2 regions of the Kitasatospora sp. NPDC056076 genome follow, and region 1 is predicted to be linked to the other one. Evidence: riboswitches for the same ligand, from Rfam matches in the RefSeq annotation. Region 1 holds a riboswitch; the other holds the start of a gene.
The links. Region 1 has a riboswitch for thiamine pyrophosphate ahead of ACFC1T_RS02725 (purine-cytosine permease family protein). Riboswitches for the same ligand answer to the same signal wherever they lie in the genome.

Region 1 (7,355 bases):
CTCGCGATGCCGGGCCGCTACGCCCTGCTGGTGGCCCCGTACTCGCTCGACGCCCTGGGCGAGATGCTCGCCCAACTCCCTTCGGTGCCAGGATCGTTGCGCTACCACGGGCCGGGCGGCTTCCTGCCGCTGCCGCCCGGCGGCGGGGCCGGGAGGGTGCGCTGGGTGCTGGCGCCGCGGCCGGCCGCGGCCGGTGGGGTCCGGTTGCCGCAGGTCGGGCCGCTGCTGGGGGAGTTGGTGGAGGCGACGGTCCGGCTGGACAGCGGGCGCTCGACGTACTGACGGATCGCCGGGTCGGGCCGGACTCCGGGCCCGGTGGTGCGGGGCGTTCCGGAAAAGAAAAGATCCGGCCGCTGGCGACGGGGGATGCACCAGCGGCCGGACTCTTTAGACAGTAACAAGGATCCGCGCCCGCGCCAATTTCCAAGACGCCCTCCAGGCCCGGAAATTGCGGCTTCCCGGCGACAATGTGACGCGTATCACCCGGATCCTGCGCGCTTTAGTTCAGGGTGACCTGACGGTTCACCAGGTTCGCGCGGGCGCGCCGCTCCTCGGCGGTCAGCTCGGTCGGGTCGGCGAGGACGGCGGCGAGCCGCTCGCCGAACTCGGCGGCCGGCTTCTCGCAGTCGGCGGCGGTCATGGCGAGCGGGAGGTCCCACACCGGGACGGTCAGGCCGTGCGCGCGGAACGAGCCCACCAGGCGGGTGTCCGCGCCGAGCGAGGCCTCGCCGGCGGCGTTCAGCCGGGCCAGCGCGTCCAGCAGCCGCTCCTCGGGCACGGTCATCACCCAGCGCAGGTGGTTCTTGTCCGGGGTGCCGCACCAGTAGGCGGCGTCGACGCTCGCGAGCTTCTCGGTCGGGATGGCGGAGGCGTTGGCGCGCTCCAGCGAGGCGGCGACCTCGCCGGTGGCGGTCTCGGCGTCCTCCAGCCAGAACTCGAAGCCGGTGTGCACGGTGGGCGTGAACGCGGCGGAGGCGTCCAGCAGGTCCTGGAGGCGGCGGCCGCCCGGGACGGTCCGGCGGGCCGGGACGGGGCTGCCGGGCTCGGTGGCCAGGGCCAGCTCCAGGGCGTCCGCGAGGTCGCGGCTGAGGTCGCCCGAGGAGGACTGGGTCTGCAGGCCGAGCAGGATCGAGCCGTCGGGGCGGCGCAGGGCCGGCCAGGCCAGCGGCAGCACCGTCGCCAGGGTCACCGACGGGACGTCGCCCCCGGCGCTCGCGGTCACTCCGGCGGCCAGCGTCAGCGGCACCGTGGCGGCGGGCACCAGCTCGCGCAGCGCCACCCAGTCAGCCTCGCCCGGCAGGCCCTCGAACGGGCGGTGCACCAGCTCCTGCACGGCGTGCGAGGCCTCCCGGCCGTGGCACGCCTTGTAGCGGCGGCCCGAGCCGCAGGGGCAGTCCTCGCGGGCCCCGACCACGGGGATCTCACCCGTGACGGCGGTGGTGGACTGGCGCTGCGGCGCCTTCTTGGCGGCCTTCTTGCCCATGCTGCGGCTCTCCCGGGGACGGTGGTCCTGTTTCACGGGAAGCCTACTGAGGTTCCCCCGGCGCGCGGGAACGCGCCGGGGCGGGCGCCGGTCGGACGGGTGCCGCTCGGACGGCTACGCGCTACGGGCGGTGCCGCCCCCGGTGCGCCGGGCGTGCCGGGCGCGGGCGGGCAGCGCCGCCCAGACCGTGACCTCGCCGGGCGCGTCCCGGACGCCCCAGTCGCTGGCCAGCTGGTCGACGATGGCCAGGCCGCGGCCGCCGCGCGAGGTCAGCGAGGGGCTGGCGGGCAGCGGCCGGGTGGCCGCGCCGCCGTCGGTGACCTCCAGGGTGAGCACGCCGTCGGCGTGCATCTGCCAGCGGACCAGCACACCGCCGGCCGGCTCGGCCGTGTCGTCCTCGGGCTCCCGGCCGCCCGGTGCCGGGTGCGTCCCGGAGGGGACGCCGACCAGCACCTGGTCCACCACCTCCGCCCGGGCGCCGCGGCCCAGGGCGGGCAGCGGGCCGAGCGGACGGGCGTACCGACAGGCGTTGCTCAACAGTTCGGAAAGGATCAGAACAGCATCATCGATGACCGGTTCCGGTATCTGCCGGTCACCCAGATCTCGACGCAGTCGGCGCCGTGCGACCCCGACACTCGCCGGGCCGTGCGGCACTGCCATGGTCGATGAAGTCGGCACTTCACGCGCCACCATCAACGCCACCCCCGGACCTCCTTCAGCGTATGCCGAGGGATGGATGCCCCTTGGTAATGCGTCGGAAACGACCGTCGGAGGATCCTGCGGGCCCTTTTCCGGCGGCGCGACCCAGGGTCGACAAGAGGTCATTCCGTGCTCACCCTCCGTCGCCCGATCGCAAGAATTCCGGCAATACCGTGCGCGGAAGGTTTGACTGCCGACCAGGGTGATCAGGTTTCCCCGGGTACCCGGGGCGCCCGGCCCCGGCTCAGCGGCCGAGCTGGGCCAGCACCTCGGCGGGCCTGTTGGTGATGATCGCGGAGACCCCGAGCTCCAGGCAGAGCTCGACGTCGGCCGGCTCGTCCACCGTCCACACGTGCACCTCGTGGCCCAGCTCGCGCAGCCGGGGCACCAGCTGCGGCTTGGCCTTGATCAGCTCGATGCCGGGGCCGGCGATCCGGGCCCCGCCCGGCAGCGGCTGCCCGGGGCGCAGGCGGCCCAGCAGCGGCAGCATCCGTTCGATCAGGAACACCCGCCGGTAGTCGGGCGCGGCGGCGGCCACCCGGTTCAGCGCGATCGAGGAGAAGCTCATGATCCGGGCGGACGGGCGCTCGCCGTCCGGCGCGGTGCCGATCTTGTACCGCTCCAGGGTGCGCAGCAGCTCGGCCTCGACCCGGCCGCGGAACCGCACCGGGTGCTTGGTCTCGATCGCCAGGTCCACCGGGCGGCCGCAGTCCACCACCAGTTCGAGCAGCCGCTCCAGCCGCAGCACGCCGCGCAGCTCGGGGTCGGTGCTGGGCCGGCCGGTCTTCCAGGCGCCGAAGTCGTACGCCTCCAGCTCGGCCAGCGTCATCGCGGAGACGGTGCCGCGGCCGTTCGAGACCCGGCCGATCCGGCGGTCGTGCACGCAGACCAGGTGGCCGTCGGCCGTCACCCGCACGTCGCACTCGACGGCGTCCGCGCCCTCGTCGAGCGCGCGCCGGTACGCCGCGAGGGTGTGCTCGGGCAGGGCGTGGGAGGAGCCGCGGTGGGCGATCACCTGGACGGAGGGCGTGGTGCGCGCCGCCGCCGAGGGCAGTTCTGGGCTGGTCACGGCCCCAACGATAGGGGGCGCGGGTGAACCCGGGGCGAAGCCGGTCCCAACCTGCGGGGCCGGCTCCGCCCCCGGTGCGTCAGGCCCGGGCGGTGCGGCGGGTCAGCGGGGTGAGCCCCCAGGTGACCAGCGCCGACACCAGGAAGGCGAACAGCGAGGCCGAGGTCCACTCCTGCGGGGTGAAGTGCAGGGTCCGCTGGGCCGAGGTCCAGAAGTCCACCCATCCGTCGCCCACCGCGGTCGGCGCGATCAGCTGGTAGACGGCGAAGCCCAGCACCCACGGCAGCAGCATCAGCCAGCGGGACGGTGCCCGCTCGGAGAGGTCCCAGCCGTGCCGGCCGGCGCCGAAGAAGTAGTCCACCGCCAGCACCGCCAGCAGCGGTACGAAGACCGAGCCGATCAGGCCGAGGAAGTTGCTGTAGGTGTCGGTGAACCGGTCGATGCGCAGCGCCAGCACGGTGGTCAGCACGCCGATCCCGCCGCTCAGCACCCGGCGGTCCACCCGCGGCAGCAGGTTCTGCAGCGACATCGCGGTCGAGTAGACGTTGGCGAAGGACTGGTCGGTCTCGCGCAGCACCAGCACCAGGAGGAACAGCCAGCCGGCCCAGACACCGAGGAAGGAGTCGAAGATCCGGCTCGGGTCGCCGTCGGACTGGAGCAGCGCCATCAGGCCCAGCACGTAGCACCAGACCTGGGCGACGGTGTAGCCGGAGAAGCTGCCCCAGAAGGCCGACTTCGGGCTGCGCGAGTGCCGGGTGTAGTCGGCGGCCATCGGGACGAAGGAGATCGACACCGCGATCATCGCGTCGGTGGCGCCCAGGAAGCCGTGCCAGTTGCCCGCGCCCGGGTCCGGCACGCCCTGGCGGCCCAGCTGGACGGTGAAGTACACCATCGCGACCGCGACCGCCCCGGCCACGAAGCGGCGCAGCACCGCGATCGAGCCCAGCGGCCAGATCGTCAGCGCGGTGGTCAGCGCGCCCGCGAGCAGCACGAACAGCCAGCGGTAGTCGCTGGTGTGGGCGACGGTCTGGGCGCCCGCCGCGATGGTCAGCAGCTCGAACACGCCCCAGCCGACGCACTGGACGATGTTCAGCACGGTCGGCAGGTAGGACAGCCGGGTGCCGAACAGGCCGCGCAGGTTGGCCATCGCCGGGGCGCCGGTGCGGGCCCCGATCAGCGCGGCGACGCCGAGCATCGCGGTGCCGACCGCCGTACCGGTCACGATCGCCGTCACCGCGGCGGCCAGCGACAGCTCGCTGCCCTTCTCGCCGAGCACGGTCGCGGCGGTGGAGAAGCCGATCAGGCTGACGCCGAGGTTCATCCAGAGCGCGAAATGGTCCCGGAAGCGCAGGGTGCGCGGCGGCTCGGTGTCCAGGACCAGCGGTGCCTCGACGCGGTGGTCCAGCAGCGCGGCGCCGGCGCCGGCCGGGTCCGGCGGGAAATCCTTGGACGCGGGCGCGCCCGGAGAAGAGGATGGCGAAGCAGGCGGCATGGCCGATACTCCCTACGCCGGCATTACCCGGACAGGTTCCGGCGGTCAGCGCCCCCTCGACGGTCCGCCGGTCACTGGCCTGGCGTACGGTCGACATGCGCACTCTCAGCCTGGTCGGTCCAAGCTCCCGCGTGTCAGTTTGGAGCGACAGGCTAACCGGCACGGGTACGAACGCCAAAGGCCACGGGGTGCGCGGTCCGCATCGCGGGACGCCGGGCGGGGGTGGGGAGCCCCGGTTGTCGGTGGCGGCTAAGGATTCTTATGAGTTATTCAGAGGGGTCCTTACGGCAATCGAATCGCCGGTGCGAAAAACTATGGTCCTTGGTTCTGTCAGCTATGGAGGTCGTCCGTGAGCACCGAGCGCGAGGTTGGGCCCACCGGGCCGCAGGGGGAGCAGCCCGCGGGGGCCCCGGAGGCGGCGGGTGCCGTTCCCGACGGCACCGCTCAGGGCGGCCACAAGCCGACCATGGCCTTCAGCCGGGTTCCCGAGCCGAAGGACGAACCGGTCGACAACCCGGTGGCCGGGCCGGTGGACGGGTCGGCCGACGCCGCCCCGGCCGACAGCGGGCACCAGCCGACCATGGCGTTCGGCCGGGTCCCGGAGCCGGCCGCCGCGAGCGCGGCGGCCGAGGCCGCCCCGGCGGAGGGCGGGCACCAGCCGACCGTCGCCTTCACCAAGGTGCCCGCGCCGGAGGCCCCGGCCGCGCCGGCCGCGCCCGCCGTCGAGGAGCCCGCCGTCGACCCGGCCACCGGCTACATCGACGCCCCGCCGCCGGTCCTGCCGCCCGCGCCGCCCGCCCCGGCCCCGGTCGCCGCCGCCCCGGCCGCGCCCGCCCTGCCGCCGGGCACCCCGGGCACCAACCCGTACGCGACCCCGACCCACGGCGTGCCCGCCGCCGGCGCCCACGAGGGCTACGGCGTCCCGGCCGCCAACGCCCAGGAGCCGTACGGCGCCCCGGCCGCCGGTGCGCCCGTCGCGCCCGGCGCACCCGGTCACCACCCCTTCGGCGCCGGCCAGCCGCTCGGCGGCTGGGGCGGCGGCCACGACGCCGGCGCAGGCCACCCCGGCGGCCCCGGTGGTCCGTTCGGCTACCCCGCCGAGTACCCCGGCGGCCCGGGCGGCCACGGCCCGCGCAAGAAGCGCGGCGGCCTGGTGGCCCTGCTCGCGGCCGTCGCGCTGGTCGCCGGCATCGCGGGCGGCGCGGTCGGTGTGGTCGCCAGCGACCACGCCGGCAGCAGCAGCTCGGCGGACGACCACCGCAGCACCACCGTCCAGGCCAGCAACACCCAGAAGAACGAGCCCGTCCCCGGGTCGATCGCCGCCATCGCCCAGAAGGCGCTGCCCAGCGTCGTCACCATCAAGGCGCAGAACAGCACCGAGTCGGGCACCGGCACCGGCTTCGTCTTCGACACCGAGGGCCACATCCTCACCAACAACCACGTGGTCGCGCCGGCCCTCAACGGCGGCAAACTGACCGTCAAGTTCGCCGACGGCACCTCCTACACCGCCTCGGTGCTGGGCCACGCCGAGGGCTACGACGTCGCCGTGGTCAAGATCGACAACCCGCCGAAGAGCAAGCTGTCGCCGCTGCCGCTGGCCGACTCCGACAAGGTCAACGTCGGTGACGCCACCGTCGCGATCGGTGCGCCGTACGGCCTGGAGTCCACCGTCACCAGCGGCATCGTCAGCGCCAAGGACCGCCCGGTCGCCTCCGGCGACGAGACCGGCTCGCAGGCCTCGTACATGAACGCCCTGCAGACCGACGCCTCGATCAACCCCGGCAACTCCGGCGGCCCGCTGCTGGACTCCAGCGGCGCGGTGATCGGCATCAACTCGGCGATCCAGTCCAACGCCTCCGCCAACGGCCGGGCCGGCAGCATCGGCCTGGGCTTCGCCATCCCGATCAACCAGGCCAAGTGGGTCGCGGACACCCTGATCAAGACCGGCAAGCCGGTCTACGCCAAGCTCGACGTGCTGCGCAACGACGACTACAAGGGCGACGGCGCGCAGATCCAGACCAAGGACGTCCAGGGCCAGCCCGCCGTCACCCCCGGCGGCGCGGCCGACAAGGCCGGCCTCAAGCCGGGCGACGTGATCACCAAGCTCGGCGGCGCGCCGATCGAGAACGGTCCCGCCCTGGTCAGCCGGATCTGGACGCACAAGCCGGGCGAGACCGTCGACGTCGAGTACACCCGCAACGGCCAGACCATGACCACCAAGGTCACGCTCGGCCAGCGGGACGGCGATCAGTGACCCCCGGGCCCGCGGAATCGTGTGCGCCGAAGGCCGTCGGACCCGTTAGGCTGACCTCCGCCTGGAGAGCTGCCCGAGCGGCCTAAGGGAACAGTCTTGAAAACTGTCGTGGCGTGACCCGTCACCGTGGGTTCGAATCCCACGCTCTCCGCCGGTAGGAGAAACCACCTGCTCAGGGCGGGTGCCGAGATCGTTTCGGCACCCGCCCTCGGTGTTTTCCGGGGCGGGCCGGCGGCGGGCCGGCAGTGCGCCGCCGCGGGGTCGCGGCCGGGCCGGCGGCCGGGGGTTGACCCTGACACAGGGGGAGACGGTGGAGTGGGAGCACCATGTTGAACATCGGAGACTTCGCCGTCCACGG
Region 2 (7,355 bases), on a different contig from region 1:
GAGCGGGCCCGCACGGTGCTGCTGGCCCTGGCCGAGGCCGCCACCGTCCGCAAGTACTAGGGGCCCGTCTTCGAACTCCCGCCTGCGGGCCGACGCCGGGGCACGCACCTCGCCGCGTTGTCGTCGGTCGCCAATGCGCTGCATTGGGCTCCCTCCTCCGCCTTGCGATGCACGCACCCCAACGCCGCCCCGCCCGCCCTCCGGGCGAACGACGGGAGTTCGAAGACGGGCCCCAGCGACGGCGGCGGCCCCGGGTGGCATTACGCCGCGCGCACCCGGCGGGCGAGCTCGGCGGCGGCGGCCCGCGGGTCCTCGGCCGCCGTGACGGCCCGGACCACGACGATCCGGCGGGCGCCGGCGGCCAGCACCTCGTCCAGGTTGCCGAGGTCGATCCCGCCGATCGCGAACCACGGCCGGTCGGTGGCCTGCTTCGCCGCGTACGAGACCAGGCCGAGGCCCGGCGCGTGCCGGCCCGGCTTGGTCGGGGTCGGCCAGACCGGGCCGGTGCAGAAGTAGTCCACGCCGGGCTCGGCGACCGCCGCGTCCACCTCGGACTCGGCGTGGCAGGAGCGGCCGATCAGCACGTCCTCGCCGAGGATCGCCCGGGCGGCCGGTACCGGCAGGTCGTCCTGGCCGAGGTGCAGCACGTCCGGCCGGGCCGCGTGGGCGACGTCGGCGCGGTCGTTGACGGCCAGCAGCTTGCCGTGCCGGCGGCAGGCGTCGGCGAAGACCTCCAGCGCCGCCAGCTCCTGCTTGGCCTCCAGGCCCTTGTCGCGGAGCTGGACGATGTCCACCCCGCCGGCCAGCGCCGCGTCCAGGAACTCGGCCAGGTCGCCCTGCTCGCGCCGGGCGTCGGTGCACAGGTAGAGCCGGGCGTCGGCCAGGCGGGCCCGCAGCGTGTCCGCCGCCATCAGATCAGCATCGCCTGGGCGCGGCGCTTGACCTCGGTGCCGCGGTTCTCCCGGAGCGCCTGGATCGGGCTGCCGGGCAGCGACGGGTCCTCGGTGAAGAGCCACTCCAGGATCTCCACGTCGTTGTACCCGCAGTCCCGCAGGACGGTCAGGGTGCCGGACAGGTGCTTGACCAGCCCCTGGCCGTCGATGAACGCCGCCGGGACCTGCAGCGACTTGTTCGGCCCGCGCCGGACGGCGATCAGGCCACCGTTCTTGACCAGGTCACGCACTTCGGTGACCCGGACCCCCCACTGCTCCGAGATGTCGGGCAGGTACACCCACTCGGTGACCAGGGCTTCAATCTTGCTTTCGATCTCACTCACGCCACCAGACTGCCACCTCCGCGGCCCGCCGCGCACCAAGTGCTACCCGGCGACGGCTCCCTTGAGCGCCACCGAGGGGTCCGCGGCGAGCGCCCGGTCGAGCACCGCACCGCGTTCGATCAGCTTCCGGCCCTGGGTGAGGTCGCGCGGCCGGTCCACGGCCAGCAGCGCGCTCGGCACCCCGTCGCGCAGCCAGAGCACCGACCACGCGGACTCCTGCGGGCTGCCGCGCCACAGCAGTTCGTCGCCCTCGGCGTGCCGGCCGGCGTACTGGACCATCCGCCCGAACTGCTCCGACCAGAAGTACGGCACCGGGTCGTACGACGTGTCCGCCCCGAGCACGGCGGCGGCCGCGGCGGAGCCGGACTGCAGCGCGTGGTCCCAGTGCTGGACGGCCAGCCGGGCGCCGGAGCGGGCCGACGGGTAGCTGACGCAGTCCCCGGCCGCGAACACCCCGGGCAGGCCGGTGCGCAGCCGCCCGTCCACCACGACCGCGCCGGAGGCGTCCAGCTCGACGCCCGAGCCGGCCAGCCAGCCGGTCGCGGGCCGGGCGCCGATGCCGACCACCACCTCGTCGGCGGGCAGGTGGGAGCCGTCGGCCAGCAGTACCGCCCCCGGCTCGACGGCGGCCACCCCGACCCCGCAGCGCAGGTCGACCCCGGCCTCGGCGTACCAGGCGGCCATCGCCGAGCCGACCCCGGTCGGCAGCGCGCCCGGCACCGGCGCCGGACCGGCCTCGACCACGGTGACCTCGCAGCCGGCCTGCCGCGCGGCCGTGGACACCTCGGCGCCGATCCAGCCCGCGCCGACCAGCACCAGCCGCAGGCCGGGGCGCAGCAGCGCGCGCAGCGCCAGGGCGTCGTCCAGGGTGTGCAGCAGATGGGCGCGCTCGGCCCCGGGCAGGGCGCGCGGGGTGGCGCCGGTGGCGATCACCAGCGCGTCGTACGGGAGGTCCCCGCCGTCGGTGTGCAGCACGTCGGGGGCGAGCCCGGTGGCCCGGCGGCCGGTGAGCAGCTCGATGCCGAGCCGCCCGTAGTCGATGTCCAGGGTGGTGGCGTCGGCCTTGCCGAGCAGCACGTCCTTGGAGAGCGGCGGCCGGTCGTACGGCGCGTGCCGCTCCTCGCCGACCAGGACGATCCGCCCCCGCCAGCCGCCCTGCCGCAGCTGCAGGGCGCACTGCGCCCCGGCCAGCCCGGCCCCGACGACGACGACCACCCGATCCGTTCCGCTCAGCTCTGCCACGCCCGCCACTGTACCCAGCGCCGCTGAACCGGCTCTGAGCCGCTCATCCGCGGAGCCGGGCGGGCGGCCCCGTCTCACGCCTCGCACGGCCCTTCGGGCGGGCCGATCCCCGGAGTTAAGGTGGACGCACCACACGGGAGCCCGGCGGACCGGGCTGAGAGGCGGGCTGGCACGGCCTGCGACCGTCCGAACCTGATCCGGGTCATACCGGCGAAGGGAGAAGAGCAGCTTTGTCACGCATGCCATCGGGCAGCCGCGCCGACGTGCTGGTGATCGGCGGGGGCGTCATCGGCCTCGCGGTCGCCTGGCGCGCCGCGCAACGCGGGCTGCGGAACGTGATCGTGGTCGACCCCGGCCACGGCCGGGGGGCGGCCGGGGTCGCCGCCGGGATGCTCGCCCCGGTCACCGAGCTGCAGTACGGCGAGGAGCCGCTGCTGCACCTGGGGACGGCCTCCAACCGGCGGTACGAGTCCTTCGCCGCCGAGCTCACCGAGGCCAGCGGCGGCCTGGACACCGGCTACCGCCGGTGCGGCACCATCGCCGTCGCGCTGGACTCCGACGACCGCGCGGAACTGCGCGAACTGCACGCCTTCCACCTGCGGCTGGGCCTGGACTCCAGCTGGCTGACCGGCCGGGAGGCCCGCCGACTGGAGCCGATGCTCGCCCCCGGCGTGCGCGGCGGCCTGCACGTCGCGGACGACCACCAGGTGGATCCGCGCCGGCTGCTCACCGCCCTGGTCGCCGCCTGCGAGCGGGCCGGCGTCCGGCTGCACCGGGCCGAGGCCGTCGAGCTGCTGGTGGACGGCGGCCGCGCGGTCGGCGCCCGGCTGGACGACGGGGAGTCCCTGGCCGCCGAGCAGGTGGTCCTCGCCGCCGGCCCGCACAGCCACCGGCTGCCCGGCCTGCCCGAGGGCGTACTGCCCGCGGTGCGCCCGGTGAAGGGGCAGATCGTCCGGCTGCACGTCCCGGAGGCCTACCGGCCGTTCCTGTCCCGCAACGTCCGCGCGGTGGTGCGCGGGCAGCACCTGTACCTCGTCCCCCGGGAGAACGGCGAGCTGGTGATCGGCGCGACCACCGAGGAACAGGGCTACGACACCACCGTCACCGCCGGCGGGGTGTACGAACTCCTGCGCGACGCGCACGAGTTGGTACCGGGTATCACCGAACTCCCGCTGCGCGAGACCTCCGCCGGGCTGCGCCCCGGCTCGCCGGACAACGCCCCGCTGCTGGGCCCGACCGCACTGCCCGGACTGGTCGCCGCCACCGGCCACTACCGCAACGGCGTGCTGCTCACCCCGGTCACCGCCGACCTGCTCGCCGACTACCTGGCGACCGGCGAAGTCCCCGACCTGGCACGGCCGTTCACGCCGACCCGGTTCTCCCCCGAAACCCCCGTCGCGAAGGCCTGCGCATGACCGAGACCGCCCCGAACGAGACCGCCCCGAACGAGATCGCCCTGACCGTCAACGGCGAGCCCCGCCGGGTGCCCGCCGCCACCACCCTCGCCGCACTGGTGGCCACCGTCAGCGCCGCCAACACCGGCGTCGCCGCCGCGCTCAACGAGGCCGTGGTGCCGCGCGGTTCGTGGCCCGGGACGACGCTGGGCAGCGGCGACCGGATCGAGATCCTGACCGCCGTCCAGGGAGGCTGAACCATGGCCGACGACCTGCTGACCATCGCCGGGACGACCTTCTCCTCCCGGCTCATCATGGGCACCGGCGGCGCGCCGAGCCTGGAGGTCCTGGAGCGCGCCCTGCTCGTCTCCGGCACCGAACTGACCACCGTGGCTATGCGCCGGGTGAACGCGAGCACCCAGGGCTCCGTCCTGGACGTGCTGACCCGCAACGGCATCCGGGTGCTGCCCAACACGGCCGGCTGCTTCACCGCCGGCGAGGCGGTGCTGACCGCCCGGCTGGCCCGCGAGGCGCTCGGCACGGACTGGGTGAAGCTGGAGGTGATCGCCGACGAGCGGACCCTGCTGCCGGACCCGATCGAGACCCTGGAGGCCGCCGAGACGCTGGTCGACGACGGCTTCACGGTGCTCCCCTACACCAACGACGACCCGGTGCTGGCCCGCAAGTTGGAGGACGTCGGCTGTGCGGCGATCATGCCGCTGGGCTCGCCGATCGGCTCCGGGCTGGGCATCCGCAACCCGCACAACTTCCAGCTGATCGTGGAGAGTGCGGGCGTCCCGGTGATCCTGGACGCGGGCGCCGGCACCGCCTCCGACGTCGCGCTGGCGATGGAGCTGGGCTGCGCAGCGGTGATGCTCGCCTCCGCGGTGACCCGGGCCCAGGACCCGGTGCTGATGGCCGAGGCGATGCGGCACGCCGCCGAGGCGGGCCGGCTCGCCCACCGGGCCGGCCGCATCCCGCGCCGCTTCCACGCCGAGGCCTCCTCGGCGATGGCCGGCCGCGCCGACCTGGACACCCGCGAGCGGCCCGCGTTCTGAACCCGTCGCGGATGTCACAAGCCGGTCCCGGAGGCGGTGTCCGCCGGGACCGGCCCCCGCCCGCCGCACTAGACTCCCCCGAGTGGACATGGCACTGCACGACCCCCTGATCGGCACCGTGCTCGACAACCGGTACCGGGTCGAGCAGCGCATCGCGACCGGCGGGATGTCCACCGTGTACCGGGCCACCGACACCCGGCTGGACCGGGTGGTCGCCCTCAAGGTGATGCACCCCCAGCTCGCCGGGGACGAGGGCTTCACCGCCCGCTTCATCCGCGAGGCCAAGGCGGTCGCCAAGCTCACCCACCCCAACGTGGTCAACGTCTTCGACCAGGGCGCGGACGGCGGAAACGTTTTCCTCGCCATGGAGTACGTGCCCGGCCGCACCCTGCGCGACCTGCTGCGCGACCGCGGCGCGCTGTCCGTCCGGGCCGCGCTGGACGTCCTGGAGCCGGTGCTCGCCGCCCTCGGCGCCGCCCACCGGGCCGGGCTGGTCCACCGGGACGTCAAGCCGGAGAACGTGCTGATCACCGGGAGCGGCCTGGTCAAGGTCGCCGACTTCGGCCTGGTCCGGGTGCTCGGCAGCGCCGACGGCGCGCCCACCTCGACCAGCACCGCCACCGGCGGCACCGTCATGGGCACGGTCTCCTACCTGGCCCCCGAGCAGATCCTCCCGGACGCCCCCACCGACCAGCGGGTCGACGTCTACGCGGCCGGCATCCTGCTGTACGAGATGCTCACCGGCCGCCGCCCGCACACCGGCGACAACCCCGTCCAGGTCATGTACAAGCACCTGCACGAGGACGTCCCCGCCCCCTCGCTGACCGCCCCCGCCGTCGCCCCGGCGCTGGACGCCATAGTGGCCGGCGCCTGCGCCCGGGCCGCCGACGCCCGCCCGTACGACGCGGTGGAGCTGCTCGCCGCCCTCCAGCGGGTCCGCCGCACGCTCACCCCGGAGGAGCTGGACGCCGAGCCGCCGGCCTCCACCCACCCCAGCCCGCGCTACCCGACCAGCGAGCCGACCTCGGTGATCCAGCCGCTCCCCGGGCCCGCCGACGCCCCGCCGGCCGAGCGCACCAGCGTGCTGGAGGTGCCGGCCGAGCTGATGGACCAGCTGCTGGTCGAGCCCCGCCCGTACGACGAGCCGACCCCGGTCAGGACCCGGCGGCCCGGCCGACCGCGCCGGCTCCCGCGCAAGCCGCTGCTCTGGGCGGCCGCGCTGACCGCCCTGGTGCTGGCGGTCGGCGGGGTCACCTACGGGATCTCCGAGGGGCTGTACGGCTCGGTGCCGAGCGTGCTCGGCAAGGACCGCTCGCAGGCGCAGCGGGTCCTGGACGGCGAGGGCATGCACGGCCGCTTCGTCGAGGTGTTCAGCGAGTCCGTCCCGGCCGGGCAGGTGATCTCCACCGATCCCGGGGTGGGCGCGCGCACCCGCAAGAGCGACCCGGTGACGGTCACCCTCTCCAAGGGTCCCAAGCGGATCGCCGTGCCGGACGTCACCGGCAGGAGCGCGGACGACGCGGCCGCCGCGCTGGCCGGCGCCCAGCTGACCAGGGGCGGGGTGACCCAGACCTACAACGACACCGTGCCGGAGGGCTCGGTGATCAGCAGCACGCCGGCCGCCGGCCAGCAGCTGCCGGAGAACGCCGCGGTCTCGCTGGTGGTCAGCAAGGGCATGGTGCCGGTCCCGGACGTCACCGGGATGGGCCGGGACGACGCCCAGAGGGCGCTGCAGGCGGCGGGCTTCACCATGAAGGCCTCGACCGACTGGACGCTCGGCATGGGCAAGGTGGGCGGCCAGTCCCCGACGGCCGGGGAGCGGCGCCCGCAGAAGTCCGTGGTGACGGTCAACTTCTCGCTGTTCTAGCGGGGTTCACCGCTCAGCGGAGCGGTCCGTCACCCGGCTCCTCCTGGTAGGAGTAGCGCTGCTCGCGCCACGGGTCGGCCTGGTTGTGGTAGCCGCGCTCCTCCCAGAAGCCGCGCCGGTCGGCCCGCATGTACTCCACGGCGCGCACCCACTTGGGGCCCTTCCAGGCGTACAGCCGCGGCACCACCAGGCGCACCGGGAAGCCGTGTTCGGCGGTCAGCGCCTCGCCGTTGCGGTGGGTGGCGAGCAGGGTGTGCGGGTCGGCGAAGTCGGCCAGCCGCAGGTTGGCGCTGTAGCCGTACTCGGCCCAGACCATGACGTGGGTGACGCCGGGCGCGGGGGGCACCAGGTCGAGCAGGAGGGCCGCGGGCACGCCCGTCCACTCGTTGCCGAGCATCGAGAACTTGGTGACGCAGTGCAGGTCGGCGACCACGGTGGTGCGCGGCAGGGCGGCGAAGGCGGCGAAGTCCCAGCTGTGCTTCTCGGCCGAGGCGGTGGCCCCGAACACCTGGAGGTCC

Region 2: another riboswitch for thiamine pyrophosphate. It lies ahead of thiO (glycine oxidase ThiO); the one in region 1 lies ahead of ACFC1T_RS02725 (purine-cytosine permease family protein).

What each region holds. Positions count from the first base shown of each region.
Region 1 covers NZ_JBHJWG010000002.1:119,904-127,258, reverse strand. The annotation lists gene ACFC1T_RS02745 (bifunctional DNA primase/polymerase) at 1-282, shown strand, start outside; gene ACFC1T_RS02740 (DUF5926 family protein) at 500-1,483, opposite strand; gene ACFC1T_RS02735 (ATP-binding protein) at 1,598-2,185, opposite strand; gene ACFC1T_RS02730 (glycerophosphodiester phosphodiesterase) at 2,427-3,251, opposite strand; gene ACFC1T_RS02725 (purine-cytosine permease family protein) at 3,331-4,743, opposite strand; TPP riboswitch at 4,736-4,884, opposite strand; gene ACFC1T_RS02720 (S1C family serine protease) at 5,093-6,997, shown strand; tRNA gene ACFC1T_RS02715 (tRNA-Ser) at 7,061-7,148, shown strand; gene ACFC1T_RS02710 (MerR family transcriptional regulator) at 7,324-7,355, shown strand, end outside.
Region 2 covers NZ_JBHJWG010000043.1:33,235-40,589, forward strand. The annotation lists gene ACFC1T_RS29255 (polyprenyl synthetase family protein) at 1-60, shown strand, start outside; gene thiE (thiamine phosphate synthase) at 261-911, opposite strand; gene ACFC1T_RS29265 (Rv2175c family DNA-binding protein) at 911-1,276, opposite strand; gene ACFC1T_RS29270 (NAD(P)/FAD-dependent oxidoreductase) at 1,319-2,518, opposite strand; TPP riboswitch at 2,642-2,754, shown strand; gene thiO (glycine oxidase ThiO) at 2,758-3,933, shown strand; gene thiS (sulfur carrier protein ThiS) at 3,930-4,169, shown strand; gene ACFC1T_RS29285 (thiazole synthase) at 4,173-4,970, shown strand; gene pknB (Stk1 family PASTA domain-containing Ser/Thr kinase) at 5,059-6,837, shown strand; gene ACFC1T_RS29295 (molybdopterin-dependent oxidoreductase) at 6,851-7,355, opposite strand, start outside.